3 regions of the Vibrio aphrogenes genome follow, and region 2 is predicted to be linked to each of the others. Evidence: predicted binding sites of a transcription regulator. Region 2 holds the regulator's gene; each other region holds the start of a gene.
The links. The regulator CRP, encoded in region 2, controls carbon source genes, mostly activating them, when cyclic AMP is high. The targets are predictions, from matches to a motif close to TGTGANNNNNNTCACA.

Region 1 (7,728 bases), 860 kb from region 2:
AAATTTATGCACGTCAAAACCATGACCAATTCGAATCATTATAATACCTACTAAACGTTAATAAGATTGAGAAAGAAAAAACTCAGCCAAGGCTAAATCTTCCGGCTGGGTGACTTTGATATTATCGCTCCGCCCTTGAACAATCAGAGGAGAATAACCTATCGCTTCCATCGCAGAGGCCTCATCGGTAATGGCTTTGTTATGTGCTAACCCCTCTTCCAATGCGCTTTTAAGATTGATTAAGGGAAACATTTGCGGAGTCAATGCATGCCATAAATGTTCACGTTCTACCGTATGATCAATAACCACATGGCCATTATCTTGATGTGTGCGTTTCATCGTATCACGAACCGGCGCAGCCAAAATGCCCCCTTGATTCGTGGTTTGGCATTGCTCAATTAGTTGCTCAATATCCGCTTGATGGACACATGGACGGGCCGCATCATGCACTAGCACCCAAGGGTATTGATGCGCATAATGCTGAGATAAGTATTGTAAGCCTGACAACACTGAGTCTACTCGTTCTTTTCCACCCGCCACACGAACAACATTTTCAGCCTTAGCTAAAGGAAGTTCCGGATAATACTCATCCCCGTCACTCACCGCGATAACCACTAATTCAATCGCTGGGTGCGCGAGTAAATGCTCAACGGTATGCTCTAATATAGTTTTGCCATGTAAGGTTAAATATTGTTTAGGGTGATTGGCTTGCATACGCTTACCAACCCCTGCTGCCGGGACAACCACGGCAAATCGAGAAGGAAAATCTATCATCGTAGCTCATCATCTGAATTAAAAGTGGCATTAGCCTCTGAGTCATCACCAATGATTCGGTAGAAAGTCTCGCCGTTTTTTATCATGCCTAATTCATGCCGAGCGCGTTCTTCAATAGCATCTAACCCTTGGCGTAAATCGTCAATTTCAGCAAACATCAGATGATTACGCTTTTTCAAACTGTTATTCACTTCTTGTTGCACCGCAATATCAGAATGAACGGCTTGATAATCTAAAATGCCATTCTTACCAAAGAATAAATCATATTGAAGTGTCACCAAGATAGCGATGAGTAGTAAAATAAATATTCTCATCATAGACTCACTATCAAATTATTGCGCTAATGATACCTTATTCGAAGAATTGAAGCATAATAATACAGGTTAAAAGTTGGAAAGATTAAGGATGGGGCGTGGCTAGGAAAAGTGAGTATTGGTTGCTAGTTCCTAGTCTCTGGTTTCTAGGAAAAGCTTAACCGCGATCGCTGTTACTTTTACACGCAACACTCAATATAAAATTCGCCATAATCTTTTCGGCTCCCGAGTCAAACGTCCTCGAAACTCAGCTCAGCTTTCACCTTCGAGCCACGAGAAGCGAAGCGCTCAAGCTACGAGAAACGTATCTTTAAAAACAAAAAAATCCCCGCCGAAGCGAGGATTTCAAAGTATCAATCAAACTAATTCAATAACGAATTATTGGCCTTTAACTTCTTTCAAACCGTTGAAAGGACCTTTAGCGCCTAGAGCTTCTTCGATACGGATAAGTTGGTTGCCCGCTCTTAGGTGTTAGCAGCAACACGGTAAGAACGGCTCATCGTTCTTACTTTCTTGTGGCATAAAAAAACCACCTCCGAAGAGATGGTTTTAACAAGACTAAAAGTCAGCTAATTCGCAATGAATTATGCTTGGCCTTTAACTTCTTTAAGACCGTTGAAAGGAGCTTTAGCGCCTAGAGCTTCTTCGATACGGATAAGTTGGTTGTACTTAGCAACACGGTCAGAACGGCTCATCGTTCTTACTTTCTTGTGACATAAAAAAACCACCTCCGAAGAGATGGTTTTAACAAAACTAAAAGTCAGCTAATTCGCAATGAATTATGCTTGGCCTTTAACTTCTTTCAAACCGTTGAAAGGAGCTTTAGCGCCTAGAGCTTCTTCGATACGGATAAGTTGGTTGTACTTAGCAACACGGTCAGAACGGCTCATTGAACCAGTTTTGATTTGGCCTGCAGCAGTACCTACCGCTAGGTCAGCGATAGTTGCGTCTTCAGTTTCGCCAGAACGGTGAGAGATTACTGCTGTGTAACCTGCATCTTTAGCCATCTTGATTGCAGCTAGAGTCTCAGTTAGAGAACCGATTTGGTTGAATTTGATTAGGATAGAGTTAGCAACACCCATTTCGATACCTTTTGCAAGGATCTTAGTGTTAGTAACGAATAGGTCATCACCTACTAGTTGAAGTTTGTTACCTAGTAGTTCAGTTTGGTGCTTGAAGCCATCCCAGTCTGATTCGTCAAGACCATCTTCGATAGATACGATTGGGTATTGGTTAGCTAGGTCAGCTAGGTAGTGGTTGAATTCTTCAGAAGTGAAGATTTTACCTTCACCTTTCATGTTGTAGTTGCCAGCTTCTTTGTCGTAGAACTCAGATGCTGCACAGTCCATCGCTAGAGTAACGTCTTTACCTAGCTCGTAACCTGCAAGCTCAACGGCTTCTTTGATTGCTGCTAGAGCGGCTGCGTTTGATTCTAGGTTAGGAGCGAAACCACCTTCGTCACCTACTGCAGTGCTTAGGCCTTTTGCTTTAAGAACTTTAGCTAGGTTGTGGAATACTTCCGCACCGATACGTAGAGCTTCTTTGATTGTAGATGCGCCAACTGGTTGAATCATGAATTCTTGGATATCAACGTTGTTATCAGCGTGCTCACCACCGTTGATGATGTTCATCATTGGTAGAGGCATAGAGAATACACCTGGAGTGCCGTTTAGCTCAGCGATGTGCTCGAACAAAGGCATGCCTTTAGCAGCTGCAGCAGCTTTTGCGTTTGCTAGAGAAACAGCAAGGATTGCGTTTGCACCGAAGTTAGATTTGTTTTCTGTACCGTCTAAATCGATCATGATTTGGTCGATTGCAGCTTGGTCTTTAGCGTCTTTGCCTACTAGAGCTTGAGCAATTGGGCCATTTACAGCTTCGATTGCTTTAAGAACACCTTTACCTAGGAAACGTGATTTGTCGCCGTCACGTAATTCAAGTGCTTCACGAGAACCAGTTGATGCGCCAGAAGGAGCAGCAGCCATACCTACGAAGCCACCTTCTAGGTGTACTTCAGCTTCTACAGTTGGGTTACCACGTGAGTCGATGATTTCGCGACCTAGAACTTTAACGATCTTAGACATTAATGTTTCCTCTCGTTCAATTTAAATATAAATGTCAAACTAATGGGTAGTCGCACAACAGACGCCACTACCCGTATCCCTTTTACATCTTACTTTCAAAGTTTGCCAATCAGGCAATTATTCAAATTCACCGCGTTGGTTTTGACCCGCCGCTTTAACAAAACCTGCAAATAATGGGTGACCATCACGAGGTGTTGATGTGAACTCTGGATGGAATTGAGCAGCCACAAACCAAGGATGATTTGGATTCTCAATCACTTCCACTAATTTTTTATCCGCCGATAAACCAGATACTTTCAAACCTGCTTTCTCAATTTGAGGACGCAAGTTGTTATTCACTTCGTAACGGTGACGATGACGCTCATGAATTTGAGCATTACCGTATAATTCGTACGCTTTTGTCCCTTTTTCTAAGTGACAAAGTTGTGAACCTAGGCGCATTGTACCACCTAAATCAGAATCTTCTGTACGCTCTTCTACTTTACCTTCTTGGTCTACCCACTCAGTGATAAGACCAACAACTGGGTACTTAGTTTCAGCGTTAAACTCTGTTGAGTGCGCACCTTCCATACCGACAACATTACGTGCGTATTCGATAAGTGCAACTTGCATACCTAAACAAATACCTAGGTAAGGTACTTTTTTCTCACGTGCGTATTGAGCTGCAAGAATCTTACCTTCAATACCGCGATCACCAAAGCCTCCTGGGACTAAGATAGCATCAACGCCAGCTAATAACTCAGTGCCTTTTGATTCCACATCTTGAGAATCAATATACTTAATATTAACGCTGAGACGATTTTTCAAGCCCGCATGTTTTAATGCTTCGTTAACTGATTTATAAGCATCTGGTAATTCAGTATATTTACCGACCATACCGATAGTCACTTCACCCGTTGGGTTAGCTTCTTCATAAATCACTTGCTCCCATTCTGATAAATTAGCTTCTGGCGCTGTAATACCAAAACGAGTACACACTAAATCATCCAGCCCTTGAGCACGGATCAATTGTGGAATCTTATAGATAGAATCCACGTCTTTCATAGAAATAACGGCTTTTTCTTGTACGTTACAGAACAAGGCAATTTTCTTACGCTCGTTCGGTGGGATCATGCGATCGCTACGACACACAAGAATATCAGGCTGAATACCGATAGACAGTAATTCTTTTACTGAGTGCTGTGTTGGCTTCGTTTTCACTTCACCCGCAGCCGCTAAGTAAGGAACCAGTGTTAAGTGCATAAATAATGCATTTTCACGCCCTACTTCAACCGCTAACTGACGAATGGCTTCCATAAATGGTAGCGATTCGATGTCACCAACAGTACCACCGATTTCAACAATCGCAATATCATGGCCTTCAGAACCAGCAATAATACGGTCTTTAATGGAGTTAGTAATATGAGGGATAACCTGAATAGTGGCACCTAGGTAATCACCGCGACGTTCTTTACGTAGAACATCTTCATATACGCGACCGGCAGTAAAGTTATTACGTTTGCTCATCTTGGTACGAATAAAACGTTCGTAGTGACCAAGGTCGAGATCGGTTTCAGCACCGTCTTCGGTAACAAACACTTCACCGTGTTGGATTGGGCTCATTGTACCTGGATCCACGTTAATATATGGATCAAGTTTCATCATAGTCACTTTAAGACCACGAGCTTCTAAAATCGCTGCAAGTGATGCTGCTGCAATACCTTTACCTAGAGAGGATACGACCCCACCAGTAACAAAAATGTAATTTGTTGTCATGCTTAACCTGAAGTTGGTTGAATGAGGGAAATGGATTTCTTCTGGATGGGATGAAATTATACCAGCTCCCCTTTTCCGCTACAACGTGAAATCTATCACACTCAGTTATTTTATTTCTTGCTTCAAATCAATTTAGCCTTTTCAGCCAAACCAACCCAATAGCAGCTACGAATAATAACCATATAAAACAAATGGTAAGCGATTATTTAGATGGTTATTTAGTTTTTTCTTGTCGTTTTATATTTTCCCAATGACGATCAAGCTCTGTCAGGGTGCAATCGCTTAATTTTTTTCCTTGTTGCCCCACACACGTTTCGACGCCACGAAAGCGTCGCTCAAATTTTTGATTTGCCTTAGATAAAGCTGATTCAGGATGATGTCCTAAATGTCTCACTAAGTTGACTGTCGCAAATAACAAATCTCCCAGCTCTTCTTCAATGCGTTCTGAATTCTGTTCAACTTGCAGCGCCTCTTCCATGACCTCATCAATTTCTTCATGTACTTTTTCGACAACCGGCCCTAAAGAGTCCCAATCAAAACCATATTGAGCGCATTTTTTTTGGATTTTATTAGCGCGTGCTAGAGCTGGTAATGATGCTGGTATTGAGTCTAGAATACTTTCTTCTTGTTTGCCTAATTGTGCTTTTTCTTTTTGTTTTTCCGCTTCCCAACGCTGATGTAATTGCGCTTCATCAGCCACTTTTTCATCAGAAAAAACGTGTGGATGACGTCGAACTAACTTCTGATTCAGTCCGTGGACGACATCATCAAAATCAAATAATTGCTGTTCTTTCGCCATCTGGCTATAAAAGATCACTTGAAATAACAAATCACCTAATTCTTCTTGTAAGTTGAGCCAATCTTGTTTGTGAATCGCATCCACCACTTCGTAGGTTTCTTCAATCGTATGAGGAACAATGGAATCAAATGTTTGTTTGATGTCCCATGGACAACCATTTTCTGGGTCTCTTAATTGCTGCATGATGGCTTTAAGTTGTTCTATCGGCTGAGTCATATTGTTCTCGTTCTCATCAATGTTGCTCTCAATTTGAGATGAAATTTACTCTAAAAAAAAGACACTGCACCAAGCTGGGCAGTGTCTTTTTTATTATCCAGGATCACTTCAAGCGTTTCACTCGCAGTACATCTTTAAGCTGCTCCACCCGGGCAATAATGCGCGACAGCACCTCAACATTGGTGACTTCTAAGTTAAAGTCCATGATCACGATTTGACGTTTATAATCTGTCCGGCTGTTCATTCCGCTGACTTTGATCTTTTCGTTGGCAAATAACGCCGTGACATCTTTAAGCAAGCCACTACGCTCTAATGCTTCAACTCGAATCGTCAAAATATAATGCCCGGTGAAACCTCGTCCCCAAACAGTATCAATAATTCGTTCCGGCACATGATGCTTCAGTTCTTCTAATTGTTCACAATCCATGCGATGAACCGATATCCCTCGCCCTTGAGTGATGTAACCACAAATTTCATCACCAGGAATAGGCTGACAACAACGTGCCAGATGAGTCATTAAGTTATCAACCCCTTGTACTACAACCGCATCTTTACGTGGGCGGCTTTCATGGGCTTGTTGTGACTCTTGTAATTTCGCAAGCGCTTGTTGGTCTTCTTCCTCTGCACTCGGCTTATTCACTAACGCATTAATATGATTGATCACTTGGTTAATGCGCAAATCACCACTGCCAATCCCTGCAAACAATTCATCAGGGGAGTTCACATTAAAACGTTTAAGTGCGTATTGTTGAGCATCTTTTAAGGTCGCGCCGATTTTTTGTAATTCACGCTCCAGAATATCTTTGCCGGCTTCAACATTCTTCTCTCGGCTTTGCTTTCTAAACCACGCATTGATTTTCGCGCGCGCTCGACCTGAATGCACAAAACCTAAGTTGGGGTTAAGCCAATCACGTGATGGGTTGGGTTCTTTTTGAGTGATGATTTCAACTTGATCGCCCATCGCCAATTTATGAGTAAATGGCACAATACGTCCACCAACTTTGGCACCAATACAACGATGCCCCACTTCAGAGTGAATGTGATAGGCAAAATCCAGTGGCGTCGCCCCCATTGGTAAGTCGACCACATCACCACGTGGGGTAAAGGCATACACGCGATCATCAAATACTTGGCTGCGCAACTCATCCAGCATTTCACCAGAATCGGCCATTTCTTCTTGCCAATCAATCAGCTTACGTAACCAGGTGATTTTCTCATCATAACCACTACGACCAGCTGAGCTGCCTTCTTTGTACTTCCAGTGCGCTGCGACCCCAAGCTCAGAGTCTTCATGCATTTGCTTGGTGCGGATCTGAATTTCAATGGTTTTGCCTTCCGGCCCTAATACCACGGTATGAATGGATTGATAACCATTGGGTTTGGGGTTCGCTACATAGTCATCAAACTCACTCGGTAAGTGTTTATATTTGGTGTGCACCATCCCGAGCGCGGCGTAACAATCTTGTAGTTTATCGGCAATAATCCGTACTGCTCGTACATCAAAGAGTTCATCAAAAGCGAGATTTTTCTTCTGCATTTTGCGCCAAATACTATAGATATGCTTCGGTCGACCACTGACTTCTGCATTAATATTGGCGTCTTTCATTTCTTTGGACAAATTGGTCACAAAGTCGTGAATATATTGCTCTCGGACAATTCGTCTCTCGGATAACTGTTTGGCAATTTTCTTATAAATATCAGATTGTTGATATCGAAAAGCGTAATCTTCAATTTCCCATTTTAGCTGACCAATTCCTAAACGGTTGGCCAATGGTGCATAGATATTGGC
Region 2 (7,728 bases):
ACTTGATGCAGCGATTGAACGTACGGAACACTTATTAGAGCAATTTCGTTATTATCGTCGCAAAGCCAAACCGCATTTGCCCGACACCCTATATCGTGAATCTTTACAGTTTGAACTGCAACTAGAACGCCAACAGCAATCAGATTTGGTCCATTGCATTAATCAAATGGACCTTTCTCCTCGTTCTGGCCAACCCATGACCCATCTCTATTGTCATAAGGTTGGGGCTGAACATCTGTGTGAGATTTTTTATAATACGGCTCGATAACCCCAATCAATGGATAAGGCAGTACCATGATCATTCCTTGGCAAGAGATTCAGCCCGAGACACTCGATAATTTAATCAAAGAATTTATTTTACGAGAAGGAACCGATTACGGCCTCCAAGAAACCACACTTGAGACCAAAATCAAACAAGTCAAAACACAACTCCAAGCTGGCAGTGTTGTTATTGTTTTTTCCGAGCTCCATGAAAGCGTCGATATCAAATCGATTCGGGATCTCAACTAACCTCTCACGCTCTCCTATTTATTCTTTGCCGTCATTCCTCTACACTGTGGGACATAATTAAGTCGCAATAAAGGATTATTATGTCGGCAAAACACCCGATCATTGCGGTTACGGGTTCATCAGGTGCAGGAACCACCACCACCTCAGAAACCTTCCGTAAAATGTTCAATATGATGGGCATTCAAGCTTCTTGGGTTGAAGGCGATAGCTTTCATCGTTATACGCGCCCAGAAATGGACATCGCCATTCGTAAAGCCAAAGAGCAAGGCAAGCACATCAGCTATTTTGGCCCCGAAGCCAATGACTTCCCCGCTCTCGCGCATTTTTTCAAGCAATATGGGCAAGATGGCACCGGTAAAGTGCGCCGTTATCTACACAGTTTTGATGAAGCCGTCCCCTATAACCAAATGCCAGGTACCTTTACCCCTTGGCAAGATCTGCCTGAAAATACCGATGTTTTATTCTACGAAGGTTTACATGGCGGCGTCGTCGATGGCGAGGTCAGCGTGTCGAAACACGTCGATTTTCTGATTGGTATGGTGCCGATCGTTAACTTGGAATGGATTCAAAAATTTGTGCGTGATACCCGCGATCGCGGCCATTCACGAGAAGCTGTGATGGACTCGATTGTGCGTTCAATGGATGACTACCTTAATTACATAACGCCACAATTTTCACGCACTCACATTAACTTTCAACGCGTTCCAACCGTGGATACCTCCAATCCACTCAATGCAAAAGGAATCCCCAGTCTCGATGAAAGTTTTGTGGTGATCCGCTTACGTGGCATTAAAAATGTCGACTTTCCTTATTTACTCGCCATGATTGATGGTTCATTCATGTCGCGCCATAACACCCTAGTGGTACCGGGCGGAAAAATGAGTTTTGCTATGGAACTCATCATCCAACCGTTATTACATCAATTAATCGAAACAGGGAAAATCGACTAGAAATGCTAGCGAGAGCACACTTACTGTCGAGTCTGTGATTTCGAACACATTTTGGCAGTCAAAAACCCCATTCTTGGTCGATCAAAATCAAGAAATCCGATGAAGAAAGGGGTAGTATTTAAGACCAACTGTAAAAGTCTTACAGCTAAGAAAATTAGCACCTATTTTATGTGACCCGTCCAGACGGTCTCAGGATGGATGACTCAACACTGAGCAAGCCTTGTAGAGGAAGTAACAAATTATGGTTCTAGGTAAACCTCAAACTGACCCAACATTAGAGTGGTTTCTATCGCACTGTCATATCCATAAGTACCCATCAAAAAGTACTTTGATTCACGCCGGTGAGAAAGCAGAAACTCTGTATTACATCGTGAAGGGTTCAGTGGCTGTATTAATCAAAGATGAAGAAGGCAAAGAGATGATTTTGTCTTACTTGAACCAAGGTGACTTCATTGGCGAATTAGGCCTATTTGAAGAAGACCAAGAGCGTACCGCTTGGGTCCGTGCAAAATCACCTTGTGAAGTCGCTGAAATTTCATTTAAGAAATTCCGCCAACTTATCCAAGTGAATCCAGATATCTTAATGCGTCTTTCTGGTCAAATGGCTAAACGCCTACAGATTACTAGCCAGAAAGTGGGTGACTTAGCTTTCCTAGACGTAACGGGTCGTATCGCTCAAACTCTGTTGAACTTAGCGAAACAACCTGATGCGATGACTCACCCTGATGGTATGCAAATCAAGATCACTCGCCAAGAAATTGGTCAAATTGTTGGCTGTTCACGCGAAACTGTTGGCCGTATCTTGAAGATGCTAGAAGAGCAAAATCTGATTTCAGCTCACGGTAAAACCATCGTCGTTTACGGTACGCGTTAATCGTCTTTCGTTTTACAACAAGCCAAAATCCACAAAGCCACTGAATGAAAGTTCAGTGGCTTTTTTTATACGCGAGTTTCGTTATTCGGGCGCTACGCTGCTTGTGACTCGATAAAGATAAGAGCCGAGAGCCGAGAGCCGAGAGCCGAGAGCCGAGAGCCGAGAGCCGAGAGCCGAGAGCCGAGAGCCGAGAGCCGAGAGCCGAGAGCCGAGAGCCGAGAGCCGAGAGCCGAGAGCCGAGAGCCGAGAGCCGAGAGCCGAGAGCCGAGAGGATTGTGCTGCGAGACCAACTAATGTCAATAATTCTTTTCGGTTCCCTAGCGCAGCGTCCCCATATCTCGGCTTTCCTGCTTGTGCTTTTCCTCGCTTAGAGAAGCGCAGCGGTCTGTTACGAATACCGATATTACCCAATCGCCGGTAACACCCCTGCACTGATCAACAACTGCACCCCGATAATAACCACGCCCATTAACAAGGTAAATATTAATGCAGGTTTACCACCGCTCACTGTAAAGGCTTGAGTTTCATGATGCTGTTGACGTGATTTCACTACCATAGCAACCGGTAATAGAATGGCTAAAATAGCCAAAGCAATAGCAGCATAACCTAACGCCATAATAAAACCTTGTGGGTAGAACAAAGCAAAGCCTAGTGGAGGCAAAAAAGTCACGAAAGCGATCGCCACACGGCCTTTTTTGGTTTGTCGCTTATTTAAGCTATCCCCTAAAAATTCAAACAAGCCCAAGCTCACCCCTAAAAATGAAGTAATCAACGCAAGGTCAGCAAAGACAGACACAATCTGCGAAATCATGCTGTTATGAATCACTTGAGATAAGATATTCACTAAAGAGCTCACATCTGAAGCTTGTGATAAGGTCGCTTGATTCACCACACCCAAGGTTGCGAATTGCCATAAGATGTAGACAATTAATGGCAATAAAGAGCCGCAGAGCATCACTTTCTTTAAGGCCTTCATGTCTAATTCTAAATAGCGTACCACCGCAGGAATGCTCCCGTGAAAGCCAAAAGAGGTAAAAATTACTGGCAAAGCCGCCACAACCAGTCCTTTTTCTAATGGCATGTTGACTAAATTCACCGCTTCAATATTAGGGGTTAAGAAAAACAACATGGTTGCCATCGCGATCAGCTTACAGGTAAACAACACTCGATTAACTCGATCAACAGAATGCGTCCCAAAGGTGACAATAGAGGCGATTAATAGTGTAAAAATGACGGTGCCTAAACCGCTCGAGACATCAAGAGAAAACCAGTTATATAGCTTGGCGTTAAACTGACCACCACCACCAGCAATGTAAGCGGCACATAACGCATAAAATAAAAATAGCATGGCAAAGGTCGCAATCCATTTGCCTTTTTCACCCAGAAACTGTTTCGCTAAAGTGTGTAGGGTTGCGTCATAATCGGCATGTTGATGAAGCTCTAACATTAATAATGCGGTGTACGCCATTAAAGCCCACATCCCCACCATGATCATCAAGGAGGTGGAAAAGCCTAAACCGGCAGATGCAATCGGAAGTGCCAGCATGCCAGCCCCAATGGTTGTACCGGCAATGATCAAAGTACTGCCAAAAACCTTTGAATTACTCATATTGTTATCTTTTTACCTGGTGGAATAATAAGCTGACACATTACTCATTTTTCAGGATTAAATCGAGGTAACAAAAATCAAAATCGCTCAATTATTCTACAAATTTACCTTAAATAGTCATTTTGTTTTGGTGTATAAAAAAATATACGCACTGTAAATAAAAATAAACCCAATGGCCAAATGAGCCACTGGGTCAGATGAAAAGTCATTTTAACGGTCAATTAAATACCGTATTGATCTCGATAAGCTTTAACTGAAGCTAACTGCTCGGCACTGTTGCCTTGCTCTTCAAGATACGTGACTAAATCGCCAAGACTAATAATAGAAATGACCGCACACCCAAAATCACGCTCGACTTCTTGAATGGCAGATAACTCACCTTTACCTTTTTCTTGACGATCAATGGCCACCAATACACCCGCTAAATCAGCAGCATTGGCTTTGATGATTTCCATGGATTCACGAATTGCAGTCCCTGCCGTGATCACATCATCGACCAACATAATACGCCCTTCTAGGGGATTACCTACTAGATTCCCCCCTTCGCCATGGTCTTTAGCTTCTTTGCGGTTAAAACAATAAGGAGTATCAATATCATGATGATCGGCAAGAGCTACCGCTGTGGTTGTGGCAATAGGGATCCCCTTATAAGCAGGACCAAATAACACATCAAATTCAATCCCTGAATCCGCTAACGCGGCGGCATAAAAGCGCCCTAAACGAGCCAAATCACGGCCGGTATTAAATAACCCAGCATTAAAGAAATACGGGCTAATGCGACCAGACTTTAAAGTGAACTCACCAAACTTCAATACTTCCTTTTCTAAGGCAAACTCTATAAATTCACGTTGATATGCTTTCATAAAATATCTCTATTCGGTCCCTAGTTCCTAGCTTCTAGTCCCTAGAGAATTTCATCTTCAATTTCAGCTGTTATAAATCTAACAGACTCAAATTGCACTCAAAAAAATAGCCCCTCAATGAGGAGCTATTTAAAAAACTTAATTTGCCAAGGCGGCTTTCTGAACGGCGATAATATCTTGGATGCCCTTCTCCGCCAGATCGAGTAATTGATTCAACTCAGCACGTGAGAATGCCTCTCCTTCTGCCGTTCCTTGCACCTCAATCATTTTACCTTCTTCGGTCATCACCACATTCATGTCGGTATCCGCAGCAGAGTCTTCTACATATTCTAAATCACATAAAGCGTGCTCACCGATAATACCAACTGAAACCGCCGCAACATGACACTTCATTGGGTTTTTCTTTAGTTTGCCTAAGTCCACTAATGATTGAATCGCATCGGCCAATGCCACACTTGCGCCCGAGATAGAAGCGGTACGAGTACCACCATCCGCTTGGATCACATCACAATCAACCGTGATCATCATTTCGCCTAATACATCCAAATCGACGACAGCACGTAAACTACGCGCGATTAAACGTTGGATTTCCATAGTACGACCGCCTTGTTTACCGCTAGCGGCTTCACGACGGTTACGCGTATGAGTCGCACGAGGTAACATGCCATATTCGGCCGTTACCCAACCTTTACCACGGCCTTTTAACCAACCTGGTACTTTTTCTTCAACACTGGCATTACACAATACTTTGGTATTACCAAACTCCACCAAAACTGAACCTTCAGCATAAGCGGTATAGTTACGAGTCATTTTAATAGGACGAACTTGATCCGCGGCACGATCATTTGGACGCAAAGTTGAAGACATAAAGAAATACCTAATTAGCAATAGAATTGGGGCAAGATTATAACGATCTTGTCGTGAAAAAGCGATCTTAACGACGATTAATAAAACCACAGAGATTAAAGAAACCACCTTGCCTTAGACTGTGATAATATTCTTTTCAGAAAATCATCACACAATTTAGATTAGGTAATCTTCAATGATCTACAGCATGACCGCTTATGCCCGCAAAGAAATCAAATCCGATTGGGGCAACGCTGTGTGGGAAATCCGCAGTGTCAACCAACGCTACCTTGAAACCTACTTCCGTCTACCTGAACAATTTCGTGGTTTAGAGCCAATTTTACGTGAGCGTTTTCGTAAGCGTTTAGCGCGCGGTAAAGTCGAATGTCACTTACGCTTTGAAGCCAATTCCAAGGCGCAAAGCGACCTCAACATCAATGAAGACCTTGCCAAACAAGTGATCAAAGCCGCTAATCAAGTGATGTCTCTAACCGGTGAAGAGTCACGCATCAACCCATTTCAAGTAATGAACTGGCCGGGTGTGATGGAAGCACCAGAGCAAGACATGGACACCATCCAAAAAGAACTACTTGAAGCGTTTGAAGAAGCAATGAGTGATTTCATTGACGCACGTGGCCGCGAAGGTGCCAACATGAAAGCCTTGATCGACCAACGCCTTGAAGCGATCACCGCAGAAGCTGCCAAAGTACGTGCTCGCATGCCAGAGATCCTACAATGGCAACGCGACCGCCTACTCAACAAATTTGAAGAAGCCAAAATTGAACTCGACAGCTCACGGGTCGAACAAGAATTGATTCTACTGGCGCAAAAATCAGACGTCGCAGAAGAATTGGATCGCTTAGATTCTCACGTTAAAGAAGCTACTAACATCATGAAAAAAGGCGGCGCTTGTGGCCGTAAACTCGATTTCATGATGCAAGAATTCAACCGTGAAGCGAATACGCTAGCGTCTAAATCGATTAGTACGGATGTGACCGCTTCAGGTGTTGAATTGAAAGTGTTGATTGAGCAAATGCGTGAGCAGATCCAGAATATTGAATAATATTTTACAGACACCAAAAGAACTCAAAATTACTGTTTATAAAGGATTCTCATCAGAAACTTAATTTCATAAGATATCATCTAAATGATGGCAAAGATGGGGACAGTAGAACAATGCAATGATACGTTGCTTGTTATCTGTCACCATTTTTTACGTCTGTTGTAAACATCCAACTAATTAATCAAAGTGGTCGACCATCAATCGCAAATGACGCTTTGAATTACTGTAAACAACTATTCAATCATGTAAACATCCCCTAAAATAAGTACAAATAAATTCGCTGTTTACATACAACCTAGATAACAAATAATTGCTTTGTGATTAATGTTGAATTTTTTCTTTATATCCTTATTCAAAGGATCACACCTTAACTTTTTGAACGATGAGTATATAGTTATATCTATTAAAACTGATATAGTTCTCTAATATTAAAAAGCAGGAAAGATATCATGTACTCAACCGACGCAATTGAACTCGTCAAACTAGGCGTAAACATCGAAATCGCAAAAAACTCTTCTTTACACCCAACAGACGCACTAGAAATCGTAAATATCGCCAGTGAAATTGGTACTCACGTTACAGTAAAAAAGAAGTACCACACTGAAGTTCTGATGGAGATGGCAAAAGTAGGACGCGACCACGTCACTATCGCTATTTAGCCAACGGCTATCTAGTTCTTCGCCTAGATAAAACAGAATGTGCAGTATATTGGGGACAATATGCTGCACATTTTTATTCCCAGAAAGGAGCATGAATTTTCTGACATTAGCGATGTTTGACTCGCTAATCGGTTAAGCCTACTGAGCTGCTATTCTGTTGTTTTTGCGCAACCTCAATCTAATAAATTAGCTTCCAAATAAAGGCATCACACCCGTTTGACTACAAACTTCGTTTAAACGAACCTGAGCTTTCAAAATGTTATCTTTCCAGTGCTCATCTTGCGCCCACATTTCGATCACAAGTGGCACTACGCATTCCGTTTCTTTCAATGTTTTGAAGATCGCATTGAAATC
Region 3 (7,728 bases), 960 kb from region 2:
ATCGGTTGTTGGCCATGTTTGATGCTGACCCTAATTTAAAGCCACGCGATATTATTGTCATGGTGGCCGATATCAATGCGTACAGCCACGCGATTCAAGCGGTTTTTGGTAACGCACCTGGTGAGCGTTTTATTCCTTATTCCATTTCTGACCGTAGTGTGGATCAAGAAAATCCCATTCTACAAGCGTTCATGCGGTTAATGTCATTGCCACAGCGCCGTTGTCAGGCTTCCGAGTTATTAGAACTATTGGAGGTTCCGGCGGTGATGCAGCGTTTTGAACTCAACGAGGATGATTATCAACGGATTGCACAATGGGTTCAACAAGTTGGGGTGCGCTGGGGGTTAGACGAAATTACCGCAACCCAATTTGAACTTCCAAGCTACAAGCAAAATACTTGGTTGTTTGGCATTGAACGTATGCTGTTAGGCTATGCCATGCCTGAAGCGGCGGGGCTGTACCAAGCGGCAGAGAGTGAAATGGCTGCCTTTGATGAAGTACAAGGAATGGATGCGGAACTTGCGGGTAAATTGGCCAGCTTTATACGTCGTTTACAGCGCTATCGTGATCGTTTGTCTACCGCTCAACAATTTGTGACTTGGCAACACTATTTGTTGCAAATGCTTGATGATTTCTTTGCGGTGGAATTAGAAGGGGAAGCCATTTTAAGTACCATTCGAGATTGTGTGCAGCAGCTTAGCCAACAATTACTCGATGCCGGGATGTCTCTTGAGGATGAGATTTCTCCTAAAGTGTTGGAGCTTTATTTGCAAAATCACTTATCGAATGCTCGAGTGAGTCAACGCTTTTTAGCCGGTCAAGTCAACTTCTGTACCTTGATGCCGATGCGTTCGATCCCATTTAAAACCGTTTGTTTACTTGGGATGAATGATGGCCTTTACCCTCGAAATGTCGCCCCTGAAGGCTTTGATCTGATCAATGGTCGAGCACGCGCTGGTGACCGTTCGCGTCGAGATGATGACCGTTACCTGTTCTTAGAAGCATTGCTTTCTGCGCAACGTTATTTGTACATCAGCTATGTGGGGCGTTCGATCCAAGATAATAGTCATAAAGAGCCTTCGGTATTGGTGGCTGAATTGCTGGAATATTGCCAACAAAACTATGCCTTAGAAGGCTATCAAACAATGCCAAGTGATGAATCAGGGCAAGCGTTAATCTCTCACTTTAGTCACTTACATCCGTTAGTGCCTTTTAGTAGTCAGGCTTTTGATGGGCGCTCACCGGCCTTAACCAGCTATGCCAAAGAATGGTTACCGGTGGCGAAACAGGCAACGCAAGGGCTGGTTGAAAGTGAGCAAGTAAGTTTTATTCAACCGCTCGATTGTTATTTGAGTCAATTGGAGCCAGAAGCGCCCAACCAATATGCCCTAGAACTAGTGGATTTATTGCGTTTTTGGCATTTGCCGGTGAAATATTTTTTCAACCACAGGCTCAAAACCTATTTAGATCGAAATCCTATTTCTTTAACGCAAATGGATGATGAGCCGTTTGCCGTGAATGGGTTAGATAATTATTGGTTTGGTGAACATTTATTGGCTCAATGGCAACAGCAAGGGCAAGAATCTGGCCAATTATCTTTATCGAGCTTTGAGCAATGTGCGCAAGCGTATTTACAGTCTCATCAAGCACAAGGGCAACTACCAATGGCGGGCTTTGGTGAGTTGGCCGCACAAAAATTACGTGCGAATGTGACGCCTTTAGCCGAAGCATTATTGCCTTATGTTTCGCAACCAACCGCCGATGTCGAAGTATCAATTAAGTTGGATGTAGAGATTAATGGCAATACACAGACGATTCATTTAATCGGCTGGTTAGCTGGGCAAACTCAGTTAGGAATGGTGCGCTACCGCAGTGGTGGGATTCATAGTCGTTACTTATTAAGTTATTGGCTCGAACACCTGTGTTTAAATGCCAGCGGTTATTCCTCTGCCACCTATTTGCTAGGCATGCAAAAAGGTCAAGTACAACAGTTACAGTTCACCTCACTGCCTCAAGAGCAAGCAAAGCACTATTTGCAATCTTTCGTTCAAGCGTATTATCAAGGAATGGATGCCCCGTTATGCTTCTTACCTAAAACGGCTTTTGTTGGCATTGAACAAGGTTTTGATCAGCAAGGTCAATGGATTGGATTTACAGAGCAACAAGTGAAGCAAGCCGCGTTGAATACGATGGAAAAAGCTTTTATTGGCAGTGATTTTGGGACCACTGGTGAAGGCCAACTGGTTTATGTGCAACGAGTTTGGAAGCAATGGGACACTCAATTAGCGGAAACCTTATTGCAGGCTGGTGAAACCTGGTTAAAACCTTTATTGGAGCATTGCAAAACCGAGGAATAAAGGCAAAAGAAAAGCCGCCAGCAAATCGTTGTTATTGTAGGGCGCTTGCTGAGCGGCGGAGAGTAGAGGTAACTGTTTTTCAGTTAATTTTTCAGCCTACTTTGAGTGTTACTTCTCCCTTGAGGGCAGAGTAAACCGAGTAGATCATTATTGGATTTATATTTTTTTAAGCTCTGTGGCTTGGGCATGGATACTATGTTGAAAGTATGCCAAAGGATGTGAACAGACTCGCAGATTGTGACTTTCATGGCCGGAAATAACCCAGGGTTACGCAAAGTGAGAATGTGCTCACGAAAAAATACCGATAAATTCATTTTAGATTTGGATGAGATTGATGGCGCAATCATTAAACAGTATGACTTTTCCGCTTCATGGGGCTCGCTTAATTGAAGCATCCGCCGGGACGGGGAAAACCTTCACCATTGCTGCGTTGTATTTACGTTTGTTGCTTGGTCATGGCAAAGATGGGGCGGCTCATGCGATGCCGTTAACGGTCGATCAAATTCTCGTGGTGACCTTTACCGAGGCCGCAACCGCCGAATTGCGTGGACGGATCCGTCAGCGGATACATGAAGCGAGAATTGCGTTTGCTCGTAATACCACCGACGATCCGATATTGCAGCCGCTCTTGGCCGAGATCACTAATCGACAATTTGCCATTGAAACCTTATTGCAAGCTGAGCGCCAAATGGATGAAGCCGCCATCTTTACCATTCACGGTTTTTGTCAGCGAATGCTTACGCAAAATGCTTTTGAGTCAGGCAGCCGCTTTCAAAATGAATTTATTACGGATGAAAGCCAACTGAAACGACAAGTCGTGAATGATTATTGGCGCCGTCATTTTTATCCTTTACCAAGGGTTCTCGCCGCGCAAATTCAATCGTTATGGGCAACCCCAGAACAACTATTAAATGAAATTGGTACTTATCTTTCAGGGCCAGCGTTGAGTTTTCCTGCTATCAATTTGAAGATAGATTTAGTTGCCGCTTATCAACAACATCTTGAGCGAATTGAAAAAGTAAAAACATTGTGGAATCAAGACCGCAACACGATGTTCACTTTGATTGATGACTCTGGTATCAAACGTAATCCTTATAATAAAACCCGCTTACCAGCATGGTTAGATGAAATCCATCAGTGGGCAGAGAACAATACTGGTGACGGTAATGTGTGCGATAAATTGATCCGTTTTGCACAAAGTACCTTAAATACCGTAACCGATACCAAAAAAGGTCCTATCGCCCAGCACCCGGCTTTTGTGGCTATTGATGAGCTATTGGATAATCAGCCTGAATTTGATTTGATCTTTAAATACCAAGCGATTCAAGGTTGTCGGCAATTATTAGCACAAGCCAAACAGCGCCAAGCTCAATTGTCGTTTGATGACCTACTGAGTCAATTAGAGCAAGCGATTATTCAAGATCAAGACGGTTTGTTGACCGAGCGTATTCGCAGTTTATATCCGGTAGCGATGATCGATGAGTTTCAAGATACCGACCCGCAGCAATACCATATATTCCGTGAGATCTATTTGCATCAACCTCAAACCGGCTGGTTTATGATTGGCGACCCGAAACAGGCGATTTATGGCTTTCGGGGGGCGGATATTTTTACCTATATTCAGGCGCGTAATGAAGTGACGGAGCATTACACCTTAGAGACCAACTGGCGCTCTAGTGAAGCGGTTATCCAAGGGGTGAATGGCATTTTTACCTTTGATTCTCGCCCCTTTTTGTACGATGACGATATTCCTTTTATCTCAGTAAAAGCCAGCCCGAAAGCGGAAAAAATGCATTGGTTGATTGATGGAAAAAAACAACCGGCCATTGGGTTGTGGTGTCATCAAAATGAGCATGCTGGACCGGTAGCGACGCAAGATTACAACCAGGTTATGGCTCGTCAAACCGCTTATCAAATTCACCATATTTTAACGGCTGCGCAAAATAATCAAGCGCACTTTATGGATAAAAAAGGTCAAGCTCATCCTATTGAGGCCAGTGATATTGCAGTGTTGGTGCGGACTGGGCGAGAAGGCAAATTGATCAAACAGGCTTTAGCTGAACAAGGGATTGCCAGTGTTTACTTATCTAATCGGGATAGTGTTTTTGACAGTGATATCGCGGAAGATGTCTTACGTTTGTTGATGGCGTGTGCCAATCCAACGGATGAATCGGCGTTACGCGCGATTTTAGCTAGTGACCTGTTTGCCCTAAATATGCAGCAACTTGACGAGTTTAACCATGATGAAAATGCTTGGGAAAATGTCGCCAATGAGTTTGAACAATATCATCAATTATGGTTGCAGCGCGGTGTGTTGCCGATGATTCGAGCGGTGATGAGTCAGCGCCAGATTGCGCAGCGTTGGTTATCCGAAACAGAAGGAGAACGTAAAGTCACCGACTTCTTGCATTTATCGGAATTATTGCAACAGGCGAGCTTATCTTTGGAGGGGGAAAACGCACTCATTCGTTGGCTGGCTGATAATATTGACCAGCACGATGGGGAAATTAATGAGCAAACCCAGCGTTTAGAATCTGAGCGTAATTTGGTGCAAATCATCACGATTCATAAATCCAAAGGGTTGGAATATGACCTCGTTTTCTTGCCGTTTGCCAATAATTTTAAAGCGGCAAAAGTGGCGAAATACAACCTCAAAAGCCAAGGCGCTCAAACGGCGCAACAGCAAACTATTTTAGATTTATCAAAGCCAGAAGAAGGCTTGGCTTTGGCAGAAAAAGAACGTTTAGCTGAAGATTTGCGTTTGTTGTACGTGGCATTAACGCGAGCCGTTTATGGGTGCGTTATCGGTTTAGCTCCGTTGAAAAAAGGCAATAGTAAAAAAGACGAATCGACCGCGCATTTAAGTGCGATTGGTGCCATTTTACAGCACCATCAAGCGCAACCGAGCGCCGCTCTACAAACGGCGTGTCAGCAATTGAGTGCTCATGCATCATCGGTAGAAATGATGCCGATCCCAGCACAACCTAGTGCTCGATATCTGCCTAATATTGAATCAAGACCAGAGTTGAGCGCGCAAACCTTATCGGCGCACATTGATCGAGATTGGCGCATGACCAGCTACTCAAGTTTGGTTAAGCAATCTCATCATGGTCATTCTCTACAATCTATTTTTGATGCTGCGGTCGATGTGGATAAACCGTTAGATTCAGACGCCTTGGACTCATCATTAACCACCAATACATTGATTGAATCTGATGATCTTGAGCAAGTAGAGGCGGCTGAACGGAATCCATGGTCGATGTTTGAGTTTCCACGTGGCGCACGTCCCGGGACATTTTTACATACCGTGTTTGAACAAATTGAATTTACCGAGCCGGCGAGCAGTGAGAGTAATCGCCAAATTATCACCGACTTATTACAGCGTGAACAATATGATCTGCAATGGTTACCGGCGATTGAAGCGATGGTGAGCCGAGTGATGAACACGCCGTTAGATGGACAAAATTTACGTTTAGCGGACAAAGGCCCAACGCAACGTTTGGTGGAAATGGAATTTTTATTGCCGGTGAAATCGTTATTGGCGAGTCAATTAAATACAATGGTTAAAACCCATGATGAGCTCTCACAATTGGCCGATGATCTTCGCTTTTATAATGTGAAAGGCATGTTGAAAGGCTTTATCGATTTAGTGTTTGAACACCAAGGTAAATATTACATTTTAGACTGGAAATCAAATCATCTAGGTGACTCAGTTGAGGATTATCATCCCGAGAAATTACGCCAAGCTATGCTAGAGCATCGTTATGATTTTCAATACCAAATTTATGCTTTAGCCTTGCATCGTTTTCTACAAAGTCGATTAGCCGATTACGATTATCAGCAACATTTTGGTGGTGTGTATTATCTGTTTTTACGTGGCTTTGCCGAGGATGACGAGTCACAAGTGGAAGTGGGTCAACAATATGGCATCTTTCAAGCTAAGCCAAGCCAAACCTTGTTGCAGCAATTTGACCAATTATTAGAAGGGGAGTTGGTATGATGAATACGCTGACCAACACCAGCCATTCATGGGATGATAGTGAAACGTTAAGCTTGATTATGGGCTTAGAAAAGCTTGGCATTTTACGTGCCATTGATGCGCAATTTGCGCTATTTATCTATCAGCAAATCATCACTTCTTCACACGCGACGCAATCGATGACAAAAAATGAGGCTGAGCATTTGGCGTTATTAGCTTGCTTGGTGAGTGCAGAATTTGGTCGTGGGCATATTTGTTTATTGTTAGATGAATTAGACGTAGCCAAAAGTTTATCGCTAGCCTTTGTGTTTCGCCAACATCCAGAATGGCTAGAGCAATACGGCGCCTTGGTTGATACTTGGTCACAGCAAGATTGGTTATCCCTTATGACGGATTATGCCAACCGATCCGATGCGATTATAAGGCTGGCTACTTCAGCTCAAGGGTTACAAGCCGTACCTATGATGATTGAAGGTAACCGCTTGTATTTAACTCGTTATTGGTATTACGAGCAACAAGTGGCGCACGGCTTAATGGAAAGAGCCAATACCTTGTCGCAATCATCGGCTGCTTTATCGCTTGCCAAGCAAACACTCAATGATTTATTTGCACGTGATTATTCGTATCTTTGGCGAGAGCTCCAAACGGGTAAGCAAGATAGTTTGGCTTTACGTCAGCGCTTAGTGTGCGAAATGCTCGATGTGGTGGAAACCGAATCGCTAGATTGGACACGCATTGATGAGTGTTTAGTGAAGTCGAAATCGCTCACGGATTTAACAACTTTAGATTCATTAGTGCCGAATTCTGTATGTTTAAATTGGCAAAAAGTGGCCGCTTCGCTGGCGTTAACTCGTCAGTTTGCAGTGATTTCGGGTGGTCCTGGAACCGGTAAAACCACCACAGTTGCCAAATTATTAGCAGCACTAATAGTACAAGCACAACCTTCATTGCACAGCGAAAATGGGATTGGCGCGCCTATTATTAAGCTGGTGGCACCAACCGGCAAAGCCGCCGCACGCTTAACGGAATCCATAGGTTTAGCGATCGCTCAATTGCCAGTCACTGAACAAATTAAAGCGGCGATTCCTGCTCAATCCAGTACCATTCACCGCTTGTTGGGGGCAAGGCCAAATACTGTCGAGTACAAATATAACCGAGCGAATCCACTTCACTTGGATATTTTGGTGGTAGATGAAGCCTCAATGGTCGACTTACCCATGATGTATCGATTGTTGCAAGCTTTGCCGGCTCATGCGCGTTTAATTTTATTAGGCGATAAAGATCAATTGGCTTCGGTTGAAGCGGGCGCTATTTTAGGCGATTTATGCCAGTTTGCGTCTGTTGGCTATCAAAGTGAATTGCATCAGCGTTTAACCGAGTTGACAGGGTTTG

Region 1: a site for CRP is predicted at 5,009-5,024, ahead of VCA1004_RS08645 (CTP synthase). Genes of this name have one in related genera too.
Region 3: a site for CRP is predicted at 2,635-2,650, ahead of recB (exodeoxyribonuclease V subunit beta). Genes of this name have one in related genera too.

Annotation. Positions count from the first base shown of each region.
Region 1 is NZ_AP018689.1:1,894,933-1,902,660, forward strand. It holds gene ispF (2-C-methyl-D-erythritol 2,4-cyclodiphosphate synthase) at 1-39, opposite strand, end outside; gene ispD (2-C-methyl-D-erythritol 4-phosphate cytidylyltransferase) at 58-774, opposite strand; gene ftsB (cell division protein FtsB) at 771-1,088, opposite strand; partial or broken gene VCA1004_RS15335 (hypothetical protein) at 1,673-1,795, opposite strand; gene eno (phosphopyruvate hydratase) at 1,868-3,169, opposite strand; gene VCA1004_RS08645 (CTP synthase) at 3,287-4,924, opposite strand; gene mazG (nucleoside triphosphate pyrophosphohydrolase) at 5,139-5,939, opposite strand; gene relA (GTP diphosphokinase) at 6,043-7,728, opposite strand, start outside.
Region 2 is NZ_AP018689.1:256,018-263,745, reverse strand. It holds gene VCA1004_RS01230 (TIGR02444 family protein) at 1-268, shown strand, start outside; gene VCA1004_RS01225 (YheU family protein) at 295-510, shown strand; gene VCA1004_RS01220 (phosphoribulokinase) at 591-1,460, shown strand; gene crp (cAMP-activated global transcriptional regulator CRP) at 1,702-2,334, shown strand; gene VCA1004_RS01205 (aromatic amino acid transport family protein) at 2,738-3,943, opposite strand; gene pyrE (orotate phosphoribosyltransferase) at 4,165-4,806, opposite strand; gene rph (ribonuclease PH) at 4,945-5,661, opposite strand; gene VCA1004_RS01190 (YicC/YloC family endoribonuclease) at 5,849-6,715, shown strand; gene VCA1004_RS01185 (hypothetical protein) at 7,165-7,374, shown strand; gene VCA1004_RS01180 (L-ribulose-5-phosphate 3-epimerase) at 7,561-7,728, opposite strand, start outside.
Region 3 is NZ_AP018689.1:1,790,160-1,797,887, reverse strand. It holds gene recC (exodeoxyribonuclease V subunit gamma) at 1-2,357, shown strand, start outside; gene recB (exodeoxyribonuclease V subunit beta) at 2,692-6,357, shown strand; gene recD (exodeoxyribonuclease V subunit alpha) at 6,354-7,728, shown strand, end outside.